Regions from separate parts of the Arthrobacter sp. NyZ413 genome, predicted to be linked through region 1. Evidence: riboswitches for the same ligand, from Rfam matches in the RefSeq annotation. Region 1 holds a riboswitch; the other holds the start of a gene.
The links. A riboswitch is a leader RNA that binds a small molecule or an ion and turns the genes downstream of it on or off. The one in region 1 is predicted to bind cyclic di-AMP.

Region 1 (3,399 bases):
CCTGGCCCGCGCCCTCCAGGACAGCGACGACGTCACTGTCTTCGTCGACGGCACGGTCCATCGGCTGCCGAACGAGGCGAGGGACGCCGTCGTCGACCTCCTTTCGCGGCTGGGCCGCGGCGAAGCGGTGACGGTGAGCAGCGTGGAGGAAATGCTCACGACGTCGAGGGCCGCCGAGCTCGCCGGAATATCGCACACCTATCTGCGCAACATGACGGATCGCGGCGAAATCCCGGTGGAATACCGCGGAACGCACCGGCGCATCCGGCTCGCGGACGTCATGGCCTGGCTGGACAAACAAAAGCGTTCCCAGGAAGAGTCCGCGGCCTCGGTGAACCCGGACCAGGGACACGAAGGGTAGGTCAACGCAGCGGCAGGACCTCCCCAAGGTCATAATCGGCTGATACCTCCAACTGCGCGTAAGTGCAGCTTTCCGGCTCGCGGTCCGGGCGCCAGCGGCGGAACTGGGTGGTATGCCGGAATCGGTCGCCTTCCATGAAGTCGTACGCCACCTCGACCACGAGTTCCGGGCGGAGCGGCACGAAGGAAAAGTCCTTGCCGGCGCTCCACCGGCTGGGCCCGCCAGGCATCCGGGAGGCGGAGGAACCTGAACCTTGCCCCGCCCAATCTCCCCAAGGATGTTCGCCAAGCCCGGTCTGGTACGGCTCGAGTTCGGCCACCAGGCTTTGGCGTCGCGCCATGGGGAAGGAAGCCACAACGCCCACGTGCTGCAACCGTCCTCCGTCATCGTAGAGGCCCAGCAACATCGACCCGACCACCTTGGCCGTTTTGTGCCAGCGGAATCCCGCCACCACGCAGTCCGCCGTCCGCTCGTGCTTGGTCTTGAACATGACCCGCTTGTTCGGCTGGTAGGTTCCGTCGAGCGGTTTGGACAGCACGCCGTCGAGCCCTGCTCCTTCAAGGAGCGCGAACCACTCTTGGGCCCGGCTCAATTCCTGGACGGCGGGCGTGACGAAAACAGGCGCCTTCGCCCCCGCCAACGCGCCCTCGAGGGCGGCGCGCCGCTCGGCGAAGGGCCGGTCCATGAGGTTCTGGTCGTCCAGCGCGAGGATGTCGAAGGCAATGAATGACGCTGGCGTGTTTTTCGCGAGCAGCCGCACCCGGCTCTCGGCCGGATGGATCCGCTGCTGAAGCCCTTCGAAGTCAAGGCGGGTGCCCGAGATCAGGACGATCTCGCCGTCGACCACGCATTTGGGCGGAAGGTTCAGGCGCAGGGCGTCGATGAGCTCGGGGAAGTACCTTGTCATCGGGCGTTCGTTGCGGCTGCCAAGGATGATCTCGTCGCCATCCTTGAAAACGATTGTCCGGAAGCCATCCCATTTCGGCTCGAAGTGCCCTACGTCAGGGATCGAGGGAACAGGCTTGGCGAGCATGGGCGGGATCGGCGGCATCACTGGCAGCTCCATACGACCCTGTTCTACCCGCATGCCGGCATGGAAAGCTAGCCTTGCGCGGATTCCAGTAACCATCCCGTTACCTAAATGTGACTTTGCCTCCAGCCTCCTGTACGGTCGAAGGGCGCTCCATTCCCCAACTGGGGCGCTTCCGGGCTGACGCCGAGCTCTGCCGCAACCCGGAATCCGCCAGACCCGCGGCAGAGACGGGGGACCCACAGTCTCCGGGCCTACCCTCCATGGGCCCTCGGGGTGAAGCCGCCCAGCGGCCGGACGGCCTCGTCCGAACCCGACAGCTAACCTCGCAGGCGTAGAGAGGCAACCACCATGTCCCCAACCATGGATCAGCCGCGCCGCGCCCAAAATCCGGCCGGACCCACCAAGCCAAGCGGTCGCCGTCGGGCCGAACCGAGCGCACCTTCGGTTCCCGCTACTTCTTTCGAAAGTACGACGGCGGCACCCACCACGCGCGCGGCCGCCCGGGCCGCTGAGCGCAAGAGGGCCGCCGAAGCGGGCCAGGCGCCTGCCGCGTCCACCACGCCAGGACCCCCGACGGTGCCGCTCCCCGTGGCGGCGGCAGAGTCCACAACCGCTCCGGTCCGCAGCAGCATCGCCCCGGCGTCGTTCTCGGGCTCGTCGTTCAGCAAGGAACCGCACGCCGTCCTGAAGAAGGCAGCGAACTTCAAGGCCATGAGCCAGCGGATGGCGGTAGTGGCGGGCGCCGTCGGCCTCGTCCTGACGGCAAGTTCGATCGGTCACGCGCTTGAATTGCCGCTGTTCAATACGGATAGCCAGACCCAGGATTCCGGCGACACCGGAGACCAGAACTCGCCGGAGAACGCAGCCCCGTCCACGGGCGCGAGCACCACCCCCGGCACGACGACGACACCGACCGCGACGTCCAAGGCCACCAACGCGAGTCAATCCGCCGAGGCGAACCATCCCGCGCAAGGCTCATCTTCCAGCAGCGGTTCGGAGCGGGTAGCCACCCCGCCCATCCGTATCCAGGTGCCGGGCGTGACCCCGTCGGCACTTCCGCCGAGCCTCGCGCCGATCGTTCCCGCGGTGCCGGCACCCGCTGTTCCGGCCGTGCCGGCGCCCGCCGATCCCGCGCAACCGGTTGTTCCGAGCCCGACGCCATCCGACCCCGGCACGTCCGGGCCGCGGTATCCGAGGCCGACGCCGAGCCCCACGGATCCTTCAACCCCCACTCCGACGCCGAGCGATCCGGGTTCCCCCAACCCTCCCGGCCATTCGAAGCCGCGGCCCTCAGACCAGAGCAGCATCGCCTCGACTCCGGCACCCACTGACTCCACCGACGGCTTGGCGTCGATCTTGAGCGCCGCGTCGGGAGCGCTGCTATGAGGATGGGTTGGCATCGGCCACACTCGTCCGGTTGGCACGGCCGCGTCTGCAGGCACAGCCTCACCGCCACGTTCCGACGCCGGCCGGCCGAGTGGCGCTGCCAGCTCAGGCCGCGTTACTGACAGGCAGTATTCCTAGCCGAAGAGGACGGCGGCTTCGTCGTAGCGGTGCTGGGGGACGGTCTTGAGCTTGCCCAAAGCCGATTCGAAGGCAACATGCTCAATATCCGTGCCCTTGAGGGAAACCATATTGCCCCACCGGCCTTCGACCACCGAGTCGATGGCGGCCATGCCGAGGCGGGTGGCGAGGACCCGGTCGAAGGCCGAGGGGACGCCGCCGCGTTGGATGTGTCCCAGGATCGTGGCACGGGTTTCGATGCCGGTGCGGGCCTCGATCTCCGGAGCCAACTGGTCGGCGATGCCGCCGAGGCGCGGGCGGCCGAAGGTGTCCAGGCCGCGTTCGGAATGGGGCGCTTCCATGTGGTCCGGCACGAAGCCTTCGGCTACGACCACGAGGGGTGCGCGTCCGCGGTCGTGGGCTTCCTGGACCCATTTGGAGATTTGTTCGATGCTGACCTTTTGTTCCGGGATGAGGATCGCGTGGGCGCCGGAGGCCATGC
Region 2 (3,399 bases), 1.2 Mb from region 1:
GCGGATCAGCCACCAACGCCTTCGCCGATGGCGTTGTCAACCTCCTGGACGCCATGGACGACTACTCTCCGGACAACCGCGTTACGGTCAGCCGCCTGGCCGAGCCCATCCAGGTGGAACCGGAGTTGCTGGTCCAGCTGGACGAGGGCGGAATCCGGCCCGGGGCCAGGGTTTCCCTGGAGCGCGTCGGCGAATACATTTCGGTCCGCGTTCCCAACATCGACGGCGCCCTCGAACTGCCGCCGGAGGTAGCTTCGCACGTCTTTGTCACGGTGGCTTAGCGCGCCTGCAGGACCTTCGCCGGGCTACTCGCCAGAGCGCTCGCCGGACCGCTTCCGGAAAGATAACGAAATTATTACTACAGGGGTTAATCCCCTATAGTTAACCACTAGCGCCGATACCAAAGCGTTACCTGATCCGGAGCCTAGTTCTGCCAGCGGATCAGCTGGATTAGTCCATTCACTGGCAGAAGCGGGGGAACCATCAGCGGTTGCCGAAATGCAGCCTTGGGGTGAAGTCCGCAGCGGAGAGCAAATCACGGGACCCTTGACCGGGCTGCCCGCGTTCGGTGCTCCTCTACGCGGACCGGGTCTTCGAACTCTCTGACCCGAATCCGACAGCTAACTTCGCAGGCTTGTTAGAGAGGAAAATCTTGAGCACGCAGACCACCAGGGGCCGCAGACGCGCGTCCGTGCCTACTGCTGAGCTGCGAACCGCGCACGTTCCGCCGCAAGGCCGCCCTCGGGATTCGCAGCGCGAAGTGCGCCGACGCAAGGGCCCCTTGCGTCAAATGGCCGAGTTTGCCGCAGCCAGCGGAGTGGGCCAAAAGGCTGGCGTGGCCCTCGCGGTCACGGGCCTCGTCCTGACCGTCACGATGCCGGGCACCGGTGCCCTGACTGCTACGTCAGAATCGGGCCAGGCCTCGTCCGCCGTTGGGACGCAGCCCGAGATTCCAGCGTCCGCCAGCGCCACCATCGACTTCAGCCGGGCCGCGGTTTCGACGACGGCGGACCCGGACAGCCGGCTCAAGCAGCTCTTGAGCGCGCAATCGGTCGGCTCAATCCAGGCTTCTTCTTCAAAGGGCACCCTGGGTGCCCCTTTGGACACCTTGGTCGCGTCGTCGCCGTTCGGCTACCGCGTGAATCCCATTACGGGTGCCGTGGGGGAATTCCACCGTGGCCAGGACTTCGTGGCCCAGTGCGGGACCCCCGTGCACGCCGCTGCGGCCGGGAAGGTAACGTTCGCCGGCTGGCACCCTTATGGCGGAGGAAACCGCGTTGTGGTGGATCACGGTAACGGTCTGGAAACGACGTACAACCATTTGTCGGCGTTCAACGTCAAGGTGGGCCAGGCGGTCAGCCGCGGAGACGTCGTCGCCTTGAGCGGAACCACAGGCGCCTCCACCGGTTGCCACCTGCATTTTGAAGTGATGGTCAACGGCGATGTCGTTGACCCAATGGGCTGGCTCTAGCCAATCCGATGGTCGTCTATCGCATGATTGTCACGCTCCGTGACCTGAATGTGACTTTCGCTCCAAACTCCTGTACCGTCTAACTCGCATCAACTTTTAGAGAGTTGATGCACCCGGGTGGATTGCCTAGCTCTGCCACTGCCCGGGTCTCCGTTCGCAAAACATCGTCTGGCAGAGGCGGGGGACCCACTTTTGGTCATCTTCACGGATGGCCTTGGGGTTAAGTCGTGCGCGATTCCGGAAGGAAGAGCGTGCGGCCGGATGACTCCCATCCGAATCCGACAGCTTACCTCGCGGGCATAGGGAGAGGCCTTTCACGTGTCTTCACGCTCTACTCTTGCGCGCCACCGTGCCGCGGTCACTAAGACCAACTCGCTTGCCGTTATCGCAAAGACGGTCGGCAGCAACGCCGGTGGCGTAGGCCGTCAGGCAGCCGTTATCGCGGCTGCGTCCGGACTGGTCCTTACCAGCGGTATCGCAGCAAACGCTGCCGAAACCAACGTCCCCCGCGAATCCACTGCGACCTCCACGCTGGAAGTCCAGTCCGTCGCCCAAGCCAGCATCGCGGCCGACTCCTCGGTTGCCATCAAGTACGAGCGCCCGGTTGTTTCCACCGAAGCCGCTCCTGTCGCCCAGGCTCCGGTAGCCGTCCAGGAAGCAACTCCCGCGACGCAGACCGACGCTCCGGCCGCCACCACCGGCGGCGTCACGGCAACCCTGGCAGTTTCCACTCCTTCCCCTGCCGCGAAGCTTGCCAGCGGCCAGGGCGCAGCAATTGCCGCCGCTGCCTACGCACAGCTCGGCGTTGCCCAGGACTGCACCGCCCTGGCCACCAACGCACTCGCTGCCGTCGGTATCCACTTCCACGGCTGGCCGGCAGACTACCTTTCCCTTGGCCGCACGGTCAGCGCCGCTGAAGCTCAGCCGGGCGACCTCGTCTACTACCAGAACGGCGGCATGGGCATGGCCCACATCGCTGTCTACGTCGGTAACGGCATGGCTGTCCACGGTGGCTGGAACGGTGGCACCACCGCCCTGTACAGCGTCAACGTTGGTTCGGGCCCGGTCTTCATCCGCGTCGGCGGCTAATCAGTTTTTTACAATGTCCCCGCTGCCTTTCGGCAGCGGGGACATTGTCTTTAATCGCGCCGTCACGGGTTCCCCTCCCCGTGCCCGCCGCATGTCCGGCACGTGAACATTGCCCTACAGTCTTCCGGAACCGGCCTGTGGATTCGTTGATTTGGCAATTGAATGCTTACTCTTGTCATGTCGATCCACAGCCCGTACATGCAGAGGGCAGCCGGCCCTCGCGCCCCTGACGGGTGCGGCCGTGAAGAGGTACGTGCATGCGCACACTCGTTCTGAATGCTGGATATGAACCGCTGGCGGTAGTAACCTTCCGCCGGGCGCTGGTCCTTGTGCTTACGGGAAAAGCGAGCGTAGTGGCCGAAGGCGACGAGCCTGTCGTCGGGCCACAGGAGATTCTCGGACGACCCTCCGTGATTCTTCTCAATCGCTACATCCGCCCAAGGTACAACCGGATCACGGCGGTCACTCGCCGCGGCGTGCTGCGCCGCGACGGACACCGTTGCGCCTATTGCGGGAAAGCAGCCCACACTATTGACCACGTCCACCCCAAATCCAGGGGCGGCGCGGATTCCTGGGAAAACCTCGTGGCGGCGTGCCTGCGGTGCAACAACGCCAAGAGTGACCACACACCGGCCGAGATGGGCTGGAAGCTGAGGTTCACTCCCGCGCCACCCACCGGGACAATCTGGCAAATCAAAGAGCTTGAGAAACCTGCGCCTGCATGGGATCCCTTCCTCTTGCCCGAATCGGCGGCCTGATCCGGAATTGAGGCTGCCTCCCGGGTAATCTGGGCGGGTGGACTTCGATGCGGTGATTTTGGCGGGCGGTAAGTCCTCCCG

Region 2: linked by a shared signal. The riboswitch ahead of ABCW42_RS04590 (NlpC/P60 family protein) and the one ahead of ABCW42_RS19325 (hypothetical protein) in region 1 are both predicted to bind cyclic di-AMP.

Annotation. Positions count from the first base shown of each region.
Region 1 is NZ_CP155434.1:4,139,433-4,142,831, forward strand. Features, by position in the region: gene ABCW42_RS19315 (helix-turn-helix domain-containing protein) at 1-361, shown strand, start outside; gene ABCW42_RS19320 (ATP-dependent DNA ligase) at 363-1,427, opposite strand; cyclic di-AMP (ydaO/yuaA leader) riboswitch at 1,593-1,738, shown strand; gene ABCW42_RS19325 (hypothetical protein) at 1,743-2,780, shown strand; gene ABCW42_RS19330 (6-phosphofructokinase) at 2,915-3,399, opposite strand, start outside.
Region 2 is NZ_CP155434.1:941,547-944,945, forward strand. Features, by position in the region: gene ABCW42_RS04580 (metal-dependent transcriptional regulator) at 1-281, shown strand, start outside; cyclic di-AMP (ydaO/yuaA leader) riboswitch at 434-650, shown strand; gene ABCW42_RS04585 (M23 family metallopeptidase) at 653-1,471, shown strand; cyclic di-AMP (ydaO/yuaA leader) riboswitch at 1,617-1,785, shown strand; gene ABCW42_RS04590 (NlpC/P60 family protein) at 1,790-2,560, shown strand; gene ABCW42_RS04595 (HNH endonuclease) at 2,818-3,318, shown strand; gene mobA (molybdenum cofactor guanylyltransferase) at 3,356-3,399, shown strand, end outside.